Regions from separate parts of the Pseudomonas sp. TWP3-1 genome, predicted to be linked through region 2. Evidence: riboswitches for the same ligand, from Rfam matches in the RefSeq annotation. Region 2 holds a riboswitch; the other holds the start of a gene.
The links. Region 2 has a riboswitch for cobalamin ahead of cobW (cobalamin biosynthesis protein CobW). Riboswitches for the same ligand answer to the same signal wherever they lie in the genome.
Positions count from the first base shown of each region.

Region 1: it holds a riboswitch for cobalamin, as region 2 does, so the genes downstream of both, cobO (cob(I)yrinic acid a,c-diamide adenosyltransferase) here and cobW (cobalamin biosynthesis protein CobW) in region 2, are expected to answer to the same signal.

Region 1 covers NZ_JAFCUQ010000009.1:213,184-220,794, reverse strand. Annotated here, with positions in the region: gene ACP7BN_RS15065 (cobyrinate a,c-diamide synthase) at 1-1,411, opposite strand, end outside; gene cobO (cob(I)yrinic acid a,c-diamide adenosyltransferase) at 1,408-2,019, opposite strand; cobalamin riboswitch at 2,101-2,329, opposite strand; gene ACP7BN_RS15055 (hypothetical protein) at 2,495-3,079, shown strand; gene ACP7BN_RS15050 (PQQ-dependent sugar dehydrogenase) at 3,146-4,459, shown strand; gene ACP7BN_RS15045 (C40 family peptidase) at 4,534-5,070, opposite strand; gene ACP7BN_RS15040 (C40 family peptidase) at 5,291-5,908, opposite strand; gene hda (DnaA regulatory inactivator Hda) at 6,133-6,837, opposite strand; gene ACP7BN_RS15030 (AI-2E family transporter) at 7,060-7,611, opposite strand, start outside.
Region 2 covers NZ_JAFCUQ010000016.1:38,221-45,831, reverse strand. Annotated here, with positions in the region: gene cobN (cobaltochelatase subunit CobN) at 1-971, opposite strand, end outside; gene cobW (cobalamin biosynthesis protein CobW) at 975-2,048, opposite strand; cobalamin riboswitch at 2,149-2,361, opposite strand; cobalamin riboswitch at 3,201-3,421, shown strand; gene ACP7BN_RS20525 (CbtB domain-containing protein) at 3,543-3,740, shown strand; gene ACP7BN_RS20520 (CbtA family protein) at 3,752-4,453, shown strand; gene ACP7BN_RS20515 (cobalamin biosynthesis protein) at 4,450-4,863, shown strand; gene cobM (precorrin-4 C(11)-methyltransferase) at 4,955-5,701, shown strand; gene nfuA (Fe-S biogenesis protein NfuA) at 5,872-6,456, opposite strand; gene ACP7BN_RS20500 (acyltransferase family protein) at 6,546-7,547, opposite strand.

The DNA of each region.
Region 1 (7,611 bases), on a different contig from region 2:
GCCCCATCGCTGGCAAGCCAGCTCCCACAGTGGGCGGTGCAATACCTGACGAAACGCAATCCCCTGTGGGAGCTGCGGTGCGACGATTCGACTTGCCAGCGATGGCGGCCTCAAGGTCTGGTGTAAACAGAGCAGCGACAGCCACAGGATTCGACGGAAAATAAAAGTGCACGTAAGACGCGGTCATCCGCCCCTGCCGATAAACCGCTTCCGCACCGCGTCCGCCGTTGGGGCTGTGGCCTCGGGCAATCGGTGTCAGTTCGGTGGTGGTCAGGGAATGGTGATAAGTGTGGCCGCGCAGTGCGCCCTCCGGCAGTTCGACGTCCTGCAACGCCAGCGCCGCCAGGCGTTTCTGCATCGTCGCATCGCCGCGCAACAGGCCGACCAGTTCGGCGCGGGTGCCTTCGACATCAGTCAACGAATCGAGCAGATAGAGCATGCCGCCGCACTCGGCGAGCAGCGGTTTGCCGGCAGCGTGATGTTGGCGGATCGCATCGAGCATCGAGGTGTTCTGTGCCAGCGCGACGTGGTGCAATTCCGGGTAACCGCCGGGCAGGTACAGGCTGTCGGCCTCGGGGATTTGCGTGTCGCGGATCGGCGAGAAGAAGCTCAATTCGGCGCCCATTGCGCGCAGCAGATCAAGGCTGGCGCCGTAAGTAAAGGCAAAGGCTTCATCGCGGGCGACGGCAATCCGCACACCTTTGAGCAACGGTTCAACGATCAGCTCGTCTGGCACGGCGAATTCCACGGCTGGTGGCAGCGCTACCTCGCAACTGCTGGCCAGTGCGGCGGCAGCGGCGTCGAGGCGCACGTCGAGGTCATTCAGTTCGCTGGCCTGCACCAGTCCGAGGTGACGGCTCGGCAGTTCGATGCCGGTCTCGCGCGACAATGCGCCGTACCAACGCAGCCCTTCCGTCAGGCTGCCTTCAAGCAATTGCGCATGCCGCAGCGTGCCGACGCGATTGGCCAGCACCCCGGCAAACGGCAAGTCCGGCTGATAACGCGCCAGGCCCAGCGCCAGTGCGCCGAAAGTCTGCGCCATGGCGGTGCCGTCGATCACGCCGAGCACCGGCACACCGAAGTGCCGCGCCAGATCGGCGCTCGACGGCGTGCCGTCAAACAGCCCCATCACACCTTCGATCAGAATCAGATCGGCTTCGGCGGCGGCTTCCCACAGCAAGCGGCGACTTTCCTGCTCGCCGACCATCCACATATCCAGTTGATAGACCGGCGCACCGCTGGCGCGCTCGAGGATCATCGGGTCGAGAAAGTCCGGGCCGCATTTGAACACGCGCACCTTGCGCCCCTGATTGCGATGCAAACGAGCGAGCGCAGCGGTGACGGTGGTCTTGCCCTGACCGGAGGCCGGCGCGGCGATCAGTACCGCCGGGCAGTGACGTGGTTGCTTCAAAGTTCGACGCCTTTCTGCGCTTTGATCCCGGACTGAAAGGCGTGCTTGAGCATGCCCATCTCGGTGACCGTGTCGCCCATCTCGATCATTTCCGGCTTGGCGCCGCGCCCGGTGACGACCACATGCTGCATCGGCGGACGCGCCTGCAAATCGCTGAGCACTTGATCGAGATCGAGGTACCCGTGCTTGAGCGCGATGTTCAGTTCATCGAGCACCACCAGACCGATCGACGGATCGCGCAGCAGTTCACGAGAGACTTCCCAAGCGGCTTCGGCAGCGGCGATATCGCGCTGGCGATCCTGGGTTTCCCAGGTAAAGCCCTCGCCCATCACATGGAAGCGCACTTGTTCAGGGAAGCGGCGGAAGAACAGTTCCTCACCGGTGCTGTTGCGGCCCTTGATGAACTGCACCACGCCGCACTGCATGCCGTGGCCCATGGCGCGCGCGAGCATGCCGAACGCCGAGCTGCTTTTGCCTTTGCCGTTGCCGGTCAGCACCAGCACCAGGCCACACTCGTCCGGCGAATTGGCGATGCGTTCATCGATCACGGCTTTTTTACGCTGCATGCGCGCCAGATGGCGTTCGTCGCGCTCGGGGGAATCGGTCATGGGGGAGCTCTCCGTTGAGGCTGGATAACGGCGGGCAGGCACAAGAATAGACGGCAAAAAGCCTGGCATCGCCCACCGTGATGCCGCTGGATGGATCAGGCCGGTCTCCGGGCTCATGAGCGGCGCATTCGCCGGACTGCGCGCCTTCCCGCTTGTTCAGCAGTGGCATCAGACGCAGTTTTTACTCATTTACCGTTGCGGGGGCAGCGCCGGGATCGTGATCGGTCTTCGCTTGAAGACAATCCTCACCGGCTTCCCTGTTTCACTCTGTCGACGTACGTCACAGAGCACCTGAAACAAGCGGCGAAGGTTAGAGGGTTGGGGGTGGAGCGTCAATTAAAGAGGGGCGCGCGCGCGTAATAACTGCCGCCGATCAAATATATGCCGCCATTGTTGTGCCACACTCTCAGCAGTGATATCAAAGAGCCATGCTTTTACCCAAAAAAGCGCCATCACAATAACAAGGGAGTGCACCATGCAAGGCATGATCATCAGCAACCCGCGACTGGAGTTCCTGCGCCCGGTGCTGGAACGCTGGTTTGACTGTATCGACCGCTACAACGCCGTGCGTGGCGACAACGACACGCCCTACTGGCATGACGAAAAAGCCAACCTCGGCCTGCTCTCGGCCGCCGCATGGATGGCCGAACTGGTGACATTGCGCGACACCGCCACGCGCAAGCAGAACGAGGAAGGCGAGCGCAATGCCCGCGCCGATCTGTTTCTCGCCGGGGCCGAGAACCGCGCATTCATTCAGGCGACTCAGCGCTGGCCGCGAGTCAACAGCCTGAACCTCACTCAAGCCCTGGCGGATATCACCAGCGAAGCCAAGCGCATCAGCTACGCCAGCGATCTGAAACTCGGCTGCCTGTTCGTCGCCCCGCAAAAAGCCCAGCACAGCGCCAGCCCGGAAGAATTGCAGGACATGGTCGACGACCTGCAAAAGGAAAACACCTGCGCCGTGGCCTGGTATTTCCCCTACGCCTACCGCAAATTGCACAGCGACGCCGGCAACTATCATCCGGGCATCGCCGTGCTGTTCAAAGAGGCGCGCGGCTGAGCAGTTGAACCATCGGGCTTGTACGCTTCTCTATGATTAACAATGCATTCATAGGGAAGATCAGCAATGCGCAAGCCCCAGCTCGTTTTTGTCATCGCGCTCGCCGGAGGGCTCGCCGCCTGTGGTGAATCCTCCAGCCTGCAAGTCATCGACGGCACCGGCCCGTCACCGAAACTGCCAGAACCGAACAAAACCCTGATCCCGACGGTGAACATTGCCCCGGCAGTCGGCTGGCCGGCGGGGGCGAAACCGACCGCCGCCGCTGGCACTCAGGTCGCAGCATTTGCGGAAAACCTAGACCACCCACGCTGGCTGTATGTGCTGCCCAATGGCGATGTGCTGGTCGCGGAAACCAACGCGCCGCCCAAACCTGATGACGGCAAAGGCATTCGTGGCTGGGTGATGGAAAAAGTCATGGGCCGTGCCGGTGCCGGTGTGCCGAGTCCGAATCGCATCACCCTGTTGCGCGACGCCGATCACGATGGCGTGGCCGAGACGCGCACGGTGTTTCTGCAAAACCTCAACTCGCCATTCGGCATGACGCTGGTCGGCAACGATCTGTATGTCGCCGACACTGATCGGCTGCTGCGCTTCCATTACGAAGCCGGCGCCACCGAGATCAAGACCCAGCCGATCAAAGTCGTGGATCTGCCCGGCGGCACGCTGAACCACCACTGGACCAAAAACGTGATCGCCAGCAAGGACGGCAGCAAGCTGTACGTGACCGTAGGCTCAAACAGCAACGTCGGCGAGAACGGTCTGGATAAAGAGGAAGGTCGCGCGGCGATCTGGGAAGTGGATCGCGCCACTGGCAATCACCGCATATTCGCTTCGGGTATCCGTAATCCCAACGGCTTGGCCTGGGAGCCGCAGAGCGGAGCTTTGTGGACGGCGGTCAATGAGCGTGACGAAATCGGCAGCGATCTGGTGCCGGACTACATCACCTCGGTCAAGGATGGCGGCTTCTATGGCTGGCCATTCAGCTATTACGGTCAGCACGTCGATGTCCGCGTCGAGCCGCAAAACCCGGACTTGGTGGCCAAGGCGATCGCGCCGGATTACGCGGTCGGCCCACACACTGCTTCGCTGGGTCTGACATTCGCTGAAAGCAACACGCTGCCGGCGCAATTCAAGGAAGGCGCATTCATCGGCCAGCACGGCTCGTGGAACCGCAAACCGCACAGTGGCTATAAAGTGATTTTCGTGCCGTTTGCGGCGGGCAAGCCGACTGGCAAACCGGTGGATGTGCTGACCGGGTTCCTCGACAAAGATGAAAATGCCTTGGGTCGCCCGGTGGGCGTGGTGATTGATCAGCAGGGTGGATTGCTGGTCGCGGATGACGTCGGCAACAAGGTTTGGCGGGTTGCGGCCAGCAAATAACCGATCATTGCCTGACGCATAAAAAATGTGGGAGCCAGCCTGCTGGCTCCCACATTTGTTTTGTGCAGCTTGGGTTACGGGTTATGCGCCAGATGCTCCGGCTGCAACACTCGTTTGGCGCTCAAGTAAGCTTTCTGCCAATAAGCCTTGGACAGACTGTCCAGTTTCACCGTGCCGCCAGTCGCTGGTGCATGCACGAAGCGCCCTTCCCCGACGTAAATCCCCGCATGACTGACCTGCGAGCCGCCATTGGTGGCGAAGAAGATCAGGTCACCGGTCTGCAAGCCTTCTTTGCCGACATTCGGCGCCTGCATCACGATCAGTTCGCGGGTCGAACGCGGCAGGCTGATGCCGGCCGCATCGCGGTAAACAAAACCGATCAGGCCGCTGCAGTCAAACCCCGAATCCGGCGTGTTGCCGCCCCAGCGATAAGGCGTGCCAACCAGACCAAGCGCGCGGAACAGCACGTCTTCGGCAGCAGGCGAAAAACTTTGAGAAGGACTGAACACGACCGGCGCGCGTACAACCGGCGCGGGCGGCGGCGTGCGACTGGCGCAGCCACTGAGCAGCGCTGCGAAAAGCATAAAGGTGAGGCGGGCCGACATCGTCATAAGCAGAACATCCTGATCTGGCTGCGGCTTTAACTGCCGATTCGACAGAAAACAAAACCGCCTGCGTCAGACGCAGGCGGTTTGCCATCAATATAGATTCAGAATTCTAGCGGCTACGCGGCAAACTTCAAGTAAGACTTTAACTTCACCTTGTAAAGTTTAGGTCTATTACTCCTGAAGGGCCGTTTTTGTCGCCACGGACGTGGCGACAACAGGGTGATTACTTGCGAGCGGTAACCACGGTAGGCGCATTCGCCAAAGCGCGTTTGGCTTCGATGAAGGTCTTGCTCCAGTAGCTGTCACCCAGGCTGTCGATGCGAACACCGCCACTGCGACGACTGCTGGAATGGATGAACTGATTGTCACCCAGGTAGATCCCGGCGTGACTCACACGACCGCGACGACCATTGGTGGCGAAAAACAGCAAATCACCCGGCTCAAGATTGCTGCGCGCAACCAGCGGTGCATCGACGTTGATCATTTCGCGGGTAGAACGCGGCAGGTTCATGCCGGCCTCTTCGCGGAACAGATAGCCAATGAAACCGCTGCAATCGAAACCGGCTTCAGAGGTGCCACCGAAACGGTAACGGGTACCGATCAGGGACATGCCGCGTTCAAGGATGCTGTCAGCCAGAACTGGAAGCTGGTAAGGCTTGCTGCCGTTGAAATTGGCCAGTTCTTTTTCGGTGTCCAGCTCTTCCTGATAAATAACGGAAGACTGAGCAGTGGCAGAATTTTTAACCTGTTGAGGCTGCTCTTGGACTGGAGAATGAGCAGCGCAACCGAATAACAGGGTGACGAGTGCGAGAGGCACGAGGGGTGCGAAGCGCTTTAGCATGGGCACGACCGTGGCTGATAGTTGTAAAGAAGCCGAGACTATGCCCGCTATCATCCTCATTTGCAAATTCAATCGATCTTTTTGTGACTTCCGAGTTTCTCGTTTACATCTAAGCGCTTAAGCCCATTTGAAACGATACGCAGCTGGCACACCGTGCCGGAAAGCGGATTTTCTGGCGCCTGAAAGATGCCGAAACGCGCTGAACGCTACGGTTCAAGCGGGTTTCACCAGCCGAGGGTTTCTTTCAGAAAGGGGATCGTCAGTTTGCGCTGAGCTTGCAATGAGGCCTGATCGAGCTGCTCCAGCAGATCAAACAGCGCACTCATGCTGCGCGTGCCGCGAGTCAGAATGAAATGCCCGACTTCATCGGTCAGGTGCAGACCGCGTCGTGAGGCACGCAATTGCAGGGCACGCAATTTGTCTTCGTCGGAGAGAGGACGCATCTGGAAAATCAGCGCCAGGGTCAGGCGCGATTTCAGGTCAGCAAGTTTCACCGGCAGCTCACGCGGCGAAGTCGATGCGGCGATCAACAAGCGCCGACCGCTGTCACGCAGACGGTTGAAAAGGTGAAACATCGCCTCTTCCCAGTCAGCCTTGCCGGCAATCACCTGCAAGTCATCCAGACACACCAGTTCGTACTGCTCAAGGTTGTCGAGGATGCTCACGCCGCGATCCATCAACTCGGCCAGCGGCAGGTAAACCGCCGGTTCCCCCATCTGTTCGAAGCGCAGACACGCAGCCTGCAACAGATGCGTACGCCCGACCCCGTGCTTGCCCCACAGATAAATCAGGCTCTCCGTCCAGCCGGCGTCGGCTTCGCAGAGGCGCTCGACATAGCCGAGTGCAGCGGCATTGGCGCCTGGGTAGTAGTTGATGAAGGTGGCGTCGTCACGCAGACGCACACCTAGGGGCAGCTGAATCGGTTTCATGCTGACTGAACAGTTCTCAAGGAACCGTTAGTGGCCTCTGTGTAAAGTGAGCGGAAGTTTATACCCGTCAAGCGGAGCGCACAATGCGACAGACCCCAAGCAAAATCAAAGGTTTGCGTTAATGCAGCGGTTTTATGACAGTTTTACTGACGCTGCAGAGACAAGTATCACCTGCAGAACACGGGCCAACCCGGTTATCCACCGGGCGGCCCGTCGCGATGATTACAGCTTGGGTTCATCCAGGCCGCTGTAAATGTCGGAGTCCTTGTACACATCATGCATATGACGCACGAGCACCATGATGACCGCCGCGACCGGCAATGCCAGCAGCACACCGGTGAACCCGAATAACTCGCCACCCGCCAGGATCGCGAAGATCACCGCCACCGGATGCAGACCAATGCGGTCCCCCACCAGCCATGGCGTCAGCACCATGCCTTCCAGCGCTTGACCGACCATGAATACAGCAACGATTCCGATCATCGGGTACAGATCCCCGCCAAACTGGAACAGTCCGGCGATCAACGCCGCACCGATACCGATCACGAAGCCCATATACGGCACAATCGCCGCCAGACCGGCAATCAAACCGATCAAAAGGCCCAGTTCCAGCCCGACAATCATCAGACCCGCCGAATAGATCACGCCAAGCGCCAGCATCACCAGCAATTGCCCACGTACGAACGCGCCGAGCACTTCGTGGCATTCGCCAGCCAGTGCCACTACACGCTCCTCGCGATCACGCGGCAGCAGGCTACGGATCTTGGCCATCAT
Region 2 (7,611 bases):
CGCCCGTCCAGCTCCGGCAAGGCAATGTGCATCGCCAGATCACGCGGGCCGAGGCCTTGCTCGCTGGCGCGCCAGCCGGGCTCGTTGTCCTGCGCACAGATCGCCTGAATCACCGGAATGTTGCGACGAAACGGCCGCAGATGCGGCGCTTCCGGGCTGGACTGGGCGAACCCGGTGGTGTTCAAAATCACCCCGGCCTCGACTTCATCCAGCCAGTCCTCGACCACCGACAGGCAGCCAGGCTCTTTCAGACTGGCGACGGCAATCGGCAGCGGATTAAGCCCCGCTGCCTGCAAGTGCTGGCAGAACACATCAATGAACGCCGTGTTCGCCGCCTGCAAATGCGAGCGATAAAACAACACCGCCGCGACCGGTTGCTCCGGCAACCAATCGGCTTGCCAGTCACTCAGTGCGGCGGTGCTTTTATGTGGGTGGTAAATCGCCGTGCGCGGCAGGGTTTGTGGCTCGCCCCACGGGTAATCGCGGTCGAGCCAAAGGTTGGCCATACACCGGAAGAAATCCAGCGCATTGCCCATGCCGCCCTGACGCAAGAATTGCCAGAGCCGGTCACGATCCTCGGCATTAACGGTGCTCAGATCGCTGAGTTCCGGATCGGGCCGGTCATCGCCCGGCACCAGAATCACCTGCACGCCGCGCTCGGACAGTTCGACCAGACGCTCGACGCCGTAACGCCAATAACCAATCCCGCCGTGCAGCGAAATCAGAATGACTTTGGCGTGACGCAATACTTCGTCGACATACAGATCGACCGAGGCGTGATTCTGCACCTGCATCGGATTGGCCAGGCGCACGCTCGGGTAATCTTCCGGCAGTTGCTGCGCGGCTTCGGCGAGCAGCGCCAGGCTGGAATCGCCGCTGCACAGGATCACCAGTTCGGCGGGAGTTTGTCCGAGGTCGGCAATGTTGTCATCCGAGACGAATCCGCCGGGCTGGGTCCTGAGCAGGTGCATGGCTTAAACGCTGAGTGCGGCGCGCAATTGCGCTTCGAGTTGTGCGGCGTCGAGTTCCTGACCGATCAACACCAGACGCGTAACCCGCGCTTCATCGGCACCCCACTGACGGTCGAAGTGCTTGTCGAAACGCGTGCCCACACCCTGAATCAGCAGGCGCATCGGCTTGTTCGGGATCGCAGCGAAACCTTTCACGCGCAGGATGCCGTGCTTGACCACCAGTTGCGTCAACGCGTCGAGCAGCAGGCTTTCGTCGGCTTGCGGCAGTTCGATGGAGATCGAATCGAAGGCGTCGTGATCGTGGTCATCGTGGTCGTCATCGCCTTCACCGTGGTGATGGTCGTGATGGCTGTGGCGGCTGTCGATGTGTTCTTCGGAACCGGCGCCGAGGCCGATCAACACGTCGAGTGGCACGCGACCACTGCTGGCTTCGATGATCTTCACCGCAGGCGGCAGTTCTTCGGCGACTTCCAGGCGCACGCGAGCGAGGTCTTCCGGGTTGATCAGGTCGCACTTGTTAAGGATGACGAGGTCGGCGCTGGCCAGTTGGTCGGCGAACAATTCGTGCAGCGGCGATTCGTGATCGAGGTTCGGATCGAGTTTGCGCTGGGCATCGACCTGATCCGGAAACGCGGCGAAGGTGCCGGCAGCCACAGCCGGGCTGTCGACCACGGTAATCACCGCATCCACCGTGCAGGCGCTGCGGATTTCCGGCCACTGGAAGGCTTGTACCAGTGGTTTGGGCAGGGCCAGGCCCGAGGTTTCAATGAGGATGTGGTCGAGGTCGCCGCGACGCGCAACCAGTTCGCGCATCACCGGGAAGAATTCTTCCTGAACCGTGCAGCACAGGCAGCCATTGGCCAGTTCATAGACGCGGCCGACCGCTTCTTCCTCGGAACAGCCGATGGTGCATTGCTTGAGGATTTCACCGTCGATGCCCAGCTCGCCAAACTCGTTGACGATCACCGCGATACGGCGGCCCTGCGCGTTGTCGAGCATGTGCCGCAGCAAGGTGGTTTTGCCCGATCCGAGGAAACCGGTAACGATGGTGACGGGGAGTTTGGCCAGTGTTTTCATCGGATGCCCTTTGGCAAGGTGGCGGGCATACGGGACGAGAACCGGCAGCGTGCGTGCGTGCCTGGAGAGTTCGCCACCGGATCACCCCGCCCGGTTTTAATTGAGAATCTGTGTCGAGGCAGGTCTCCTGGCTGACGGTGTTCAGGCACTGGGCCTGGCATTCGCTGCGCCTTCCCGCTGGCTCTGTCGGCAGAGTTGGCAGTGGCGTGGCAGCGAACAGCACCGTTCACAGTTGCGGGGGCAGCCGCGGCTTGGACCGCGTTCCCTTCTTAGCTTCGGCGTGGGCCGAAGAACCTCGAAGGGGCAAGGCTACGCATGGGTTGGTTGTGGGTCAATGGGCGTTGCTTTTTGGTCTTGTGAGCATATCCGTTGCTGCGGTGATGGCTTCTTAGGGTTCCGCCCTTACGGCGGGTCACCTTTTTCAAACGCCAAAAAGGTAACCCAAAAGGCTTCTCCCTGACGTACGGCACCTCGCTTAGGCTCAGTGTTCCCTCGCTACGGCGCCCATCAGGGGCATCGCCTCCGGTTTGCTGCGCTGCACCTCCTCTCGATGAATGCGGCTGCGCCGCACGGCGCTGCGCGCCTACCCCTGATGGACGCCTACGCTCGGCCTGCCGATGGGGCTGAGATCAAAATCAAAATCTAAAGCCAGATCAAAAGATCGCAGCCTTCGGCAGCTACAGGGGGTGTGGACATCCGCAAGAGATTGGTCGGCTGTCAGGCCGCCATCGCTGGCAAGCCAGCTCCCACAGTAGTGATTCTCGTACGCCGCATGCGGCGAAGCCGCCCCACTCAACGATGAGCGTTAGCTCGAGTAAAGCTTTTGATATCGAGCGCCCGTCGGCAGGCTGAGTGGAGGGATTGATCCGGGGGTGGGAGCGTAGCGACCGTTTGGCGCAGCCAAACACATCGAGAGGAGGTGCAGCGCAGCAAACCGGAGGCGATGCCCCCGGAACAATCCCGGAACGAAGGAACCCGAGCCACAGCGAGGGCCGAACGTCAGGGCAAAGCCTTTTGGGTTACCTTTTCGCTGGGCCGGCATCCCGGCGTTTGGAAAAGGTGACCCGCCGTAAGGGCGGACCCCTAATCCGCCATCACCAAAAAAACGGATCTGCCCCCATCCAATTGACTAAAATCCCCCCCTCATGCTCTCCTACACACCTTGTTACGGGTGCCCTTCACAGGGTGAAACGGGAAACCGGTGAATCATGTGCTTTACTCCAAAGCCATGTCAGTCCGGTGCTGCCCCCGCAACGGTAAGCGAGCGAAGCGTCAGATCCACTGTGCCATCGGCATGGGAAGGTGACGCTTGCAGGTCGGCCAACTGCCAACCCCTCGTGAGCCCGGAGACCGGCCCGCAACACACAGTGCGCATTTTGCGCCACTGAACATAACAACCCGCGGTGGGCGGGCGCTGTTTGAACCTCTGCGTGCCCGGCTCGCAGGGGTTTTCACGCGCTCTGTCACCCCGCTGACATTCCAGAGGGACGCGTCATGTCGATCATCAGCAGCAGCGGCAGCACTGACAAGAGTTTCGCCAGCACCAACACCTTGAGCCAACGCCTGACGGCCGCGATCTTCGCGTCGATCCTCGGTGCGTGCCTGGTCTACTTCGCCGGTTTTTCGCACATCGAAGCGGTGCACAACGCCGCGCACGATACCCGCCACAGCGCCGCGTTCCCGTGCCACTGAGACCTGACGACATGATCAAGCGTATTGCGCAAACCGCAGGTTTCACCGGTCTGCTGGCCGCCCTGCTCCTCACCCTGCTGCAAAGCTTCTGGGTTTCGCCGCTAATTTTGCAGGCCGAGACTTTCGAGAAGTCCGAAACTGTGACTGAGGTTCACGAACACGCCGCCGGCACCGCCGCGCACACCCACGATGGCGAAGCCTGGGAGCCGGCTGACGGCTGGCAGCGCGTGGTTTCGACCACTGGCGGCAATCTGGTGGTTGCAGTCGGTTTCGCGCTGATGCTCGCCGGTCTGTACACCCTGCGTGCGCCGACCAAAACTTCGCAGGGCTTGCTCTGGGGTCTGGCCGGTTACGCGACTTTCGTGCTGGCGCCGACCATGGGCCTGCCACCTGAATTGCCGGGCACTGCGGCGGCAGATCTGGCTTCGCGGCAGATGTGGTGGATCGGCACCGCGGCGTCCACCGCTGTCGGTCTATCGCTGATCGCGTTCAGCCGTCCCTGGTTGATGAAGGTTCTTGGCGTGGCGATCCTCGCAGTGCCACACGTGATCGGCGCGCCGCAACCGGAAGTGCATTCGATGCTCGCCCCGGAAGCACTGGAAGCACAGTTCAAAATCGCCTCGCAACTGACCAACGTCGCGTTCTGGCTGGCTCTGGGCCTGATCAGCGCCTGGTTGTTCCGGCGCAAGAGCCAAGGTCAATACCACGCATGACCGAAACTCGCGCAGCGCCGACCTTCGTGGTCGGCCTCGGCTGCCAGCGCGGCTGCCCGGCCAGTACGCTGCGCGCGTTGCTTGACCAGGCCTTGCAGGCCCATCGCATCGAACTCGACGCAGTCAAAGCCTTGGCCAGCATCGACCTGAAACGCGATGAACCTGGCCTTCAAGAACTGGCGGCACAACTGGCGCTGCCGCTGTTGTATTTCAGCAGCGAGGAACTTGCAAGTTATCAGCAACGCTTGAGTCACCATTCGCAAATCGCTTTTGAACGCACCGGCTGCTACGGCGTGGCGGAAAGTGCCGCTTTGGCGCTCGCCGAACAGCTAATCAGCGCCCCGGCAAAACTGCTGATTTCCCGGCAAAAATACGCGCAGGCAACACTGGCATTGGCTGGCGCAGCGTAAATTCCCGATAATCCATGCTTTCGATCATGAGCAATCTTCATCTGAAGACTGCTTGTGCAGCGTCTCTCCGCCCTATTCACAGGATTCAACGATGACCGTCTACTTCATCGGCGCTGGCCCCGGCGACCCGGAATTGATCACCGTCAAGGGCCAGCGGCTGATCCGCAATTGCCCGGTGATCATCTATGCCGGTTCGCTGGTGCCCGAAGCGGTGCTTGAAGGGCATCAGGCTGAAACGGTGGTCAACAGCGCGGAGCTGCATCTGGAGCAGATCATTGATCTGATCAAGATTGCGCATGCCAAGGGCCAGGACGTGGCGCGGGTCCATTCGGGTGATCCGAGTCTGTATGGCGCGATTGGTGAGCAGATTCGCTACTTGCGCGAGTTATCGATCCCGTTCGAGATCGTTCCCGGGGTGACAGCCACGGCGGCTTGCGCGGCGTTATTGGGCGCTGAGTTGACCTTGCCGGATGTTTCGCAGAGCGTGATTCTGACGCGCTATGCGGACAAGACTGCCATGCCGGCGGGTGAAGAGTTGGCCAGCCTGGCGCAGCATGGCGCGACCATGGCGATTCATCTTGGGGTCAATCATCTGGAGAAGATCCTGGTTGAATTGCTCCCGCATTACGGCGCTGACTGCCCGATTGCGGTGATTCACCGGGCGACTTGGCCGGATCAGGATTGGGTGGTGGGAACGCTGGACGATATCGCCGGGAAAGTAGCAGCCAAAGGGTTTCGACGTACGGCGCTGATTCTGGTCGGTCGCGTGTTGGGCAGCGATCATTTCAGCGAGTCGTCGCTATATCGTGCCGGGCATGCCCATCTTTACAGACCTTGAAAACAACTGTGGCGAGGGAGCTTGCTCCCGCTGGATCGCGAAGCGATCCCAAATTCAGACGGCGCATTCATCACGGGAAAATGCATCGCCTGGATTGTGACTGCTTCGCAGTCAAGCGGGAGCAAGCTCCCTCGCCACAGCACCGTTTTTTTATGGTCGCAGCGAACGCCTTAGTAGTAGGCGTTTTCTTTCTGCGTGTGGTCAGTCACGTCACGTACGCCTTTGAGCTCCGGAATACGCTCAAGCAAGGTGCGCTCGATACCTTCCTTCAAGGTGACGTCAGCCTGGCCGCAGCCCTGGCAACCGCCACCGAACTGCAACACGGCGATGCCGTCTTCGACCACATCGATCAGGCTGACCTGACCGCCGTGGCTGGCCAGCCCCGGATTGATCTCGGTTTGCAGGTAGTAGTTGATGCGCTCGTTGACCGGACTGTCGGCGTTGACCATCGGGACTTTGGCGTTTGGCGCCTTGATGGTCAGTTGGCCGCCCATGCGGTCGGTGGCGTAATCGACAACCGCGTCGTCGAGAAACGCTTCACTGAAGTTGTCGATGTAGGCGGTGAAGCTTTTCAGCCCCAGCGCGGTGTCTTCAGGTTTTTCTTCGCCCGGCTTGCAATAGGCAATGCAGGTTTCGGCGTACTGGGTGCCAGGCTGGGTGATGAAGACGCGGATGCCGATGCCTGGGGTGTTCTGCTTGGAGAGCAGATCGGCCAGGTAATCGTGGGCGGCGTCAGTAATGGTAATAGCGGTCATGGAAACTCCTCGCAGGCTTGGGCGGAGTTTACGCCAATCGGCGCGCGGCACAAAGTCCTAGTATTTACGTAGGAATAGTTCGCAATCGCCTAAGTCACTGATTTGTCGTCGACTCGGGCTTTAAGCCACTGATAGCTGCGTTTTTCCACCCATTCATAGCTCAACCACGAACCGACACCAATCGCCAGCGCACACACAACGAACATCAAATATGGGTTGATCGCATAACGGCTGGCAAGAAATCCGCCGGCCGACAATACCAGCACATGCATCAGGTACACCGAATACGAGCAATCACCGAGCAGTTTGAGTACCCGATTGCCTTCGACGTAACGCTCCAGCGCAATACACGCCATGACCAACACCGCGCTCGGCACGCCCCAATTGAATAATCTCGGCGCTGGTGGCAGCTGATAAATCGCGATCAACGCTGCGCCAATCCCGATCAACGGCAACCACAGCCCCGCGCCAATCCAGCCCCGGCGATAAAGCATACCGATACCGATCCCGAGCAAGAATTCATAAACGATGTCCGAGCGATAAAACTCGCTGACCCAGCCAAACCCGGTCCACGCCTGACACACCGCAAACAACAGCGCCGCCACCACCAACAGCCGCACCTGCAAGCGAAACAACAGCGCCCAGGCAAACAGCACGTAAAAGAGCATTTCGTAATTCAGTGTCCAGCCGACATTCAGGGTCGGATAAATCCCGTAGCCCCCCGGATTCTCGGTCGGAATAAATAGCAACGACGCCAGCACGTGACTCCAGTCCACCGACTGATCCGGCAACAGCGGCTGGGCGACCACCACCAGCAGCGCCATCAGCAGCGTGTACAGCCAATACGCCGGGACGATGCGAAACAGTCGATACAACAGAAAACGCGCCGGCGGCAGCGCTTTGCCTTCGGTCGACAGAAAAATCACCAGCCCGCTGATGACAAAGAAGATATCGACGCCCACCGCGCCTTTGTCGATGAACAACTGGCCGATCGGCCCACGCGCATTGAAGTCGAAGAAAATCTGCATGAAGTGATGGCAAACCACGGTCCAGGCCGCGAGCGCACGCAGGGCTTGCACTGAAATCAACATCGATTGCCCTCCCGTCCACTCCTCGAAAATCACCAAAAATCCAATGTAGGAGCTAGCCTGCTAG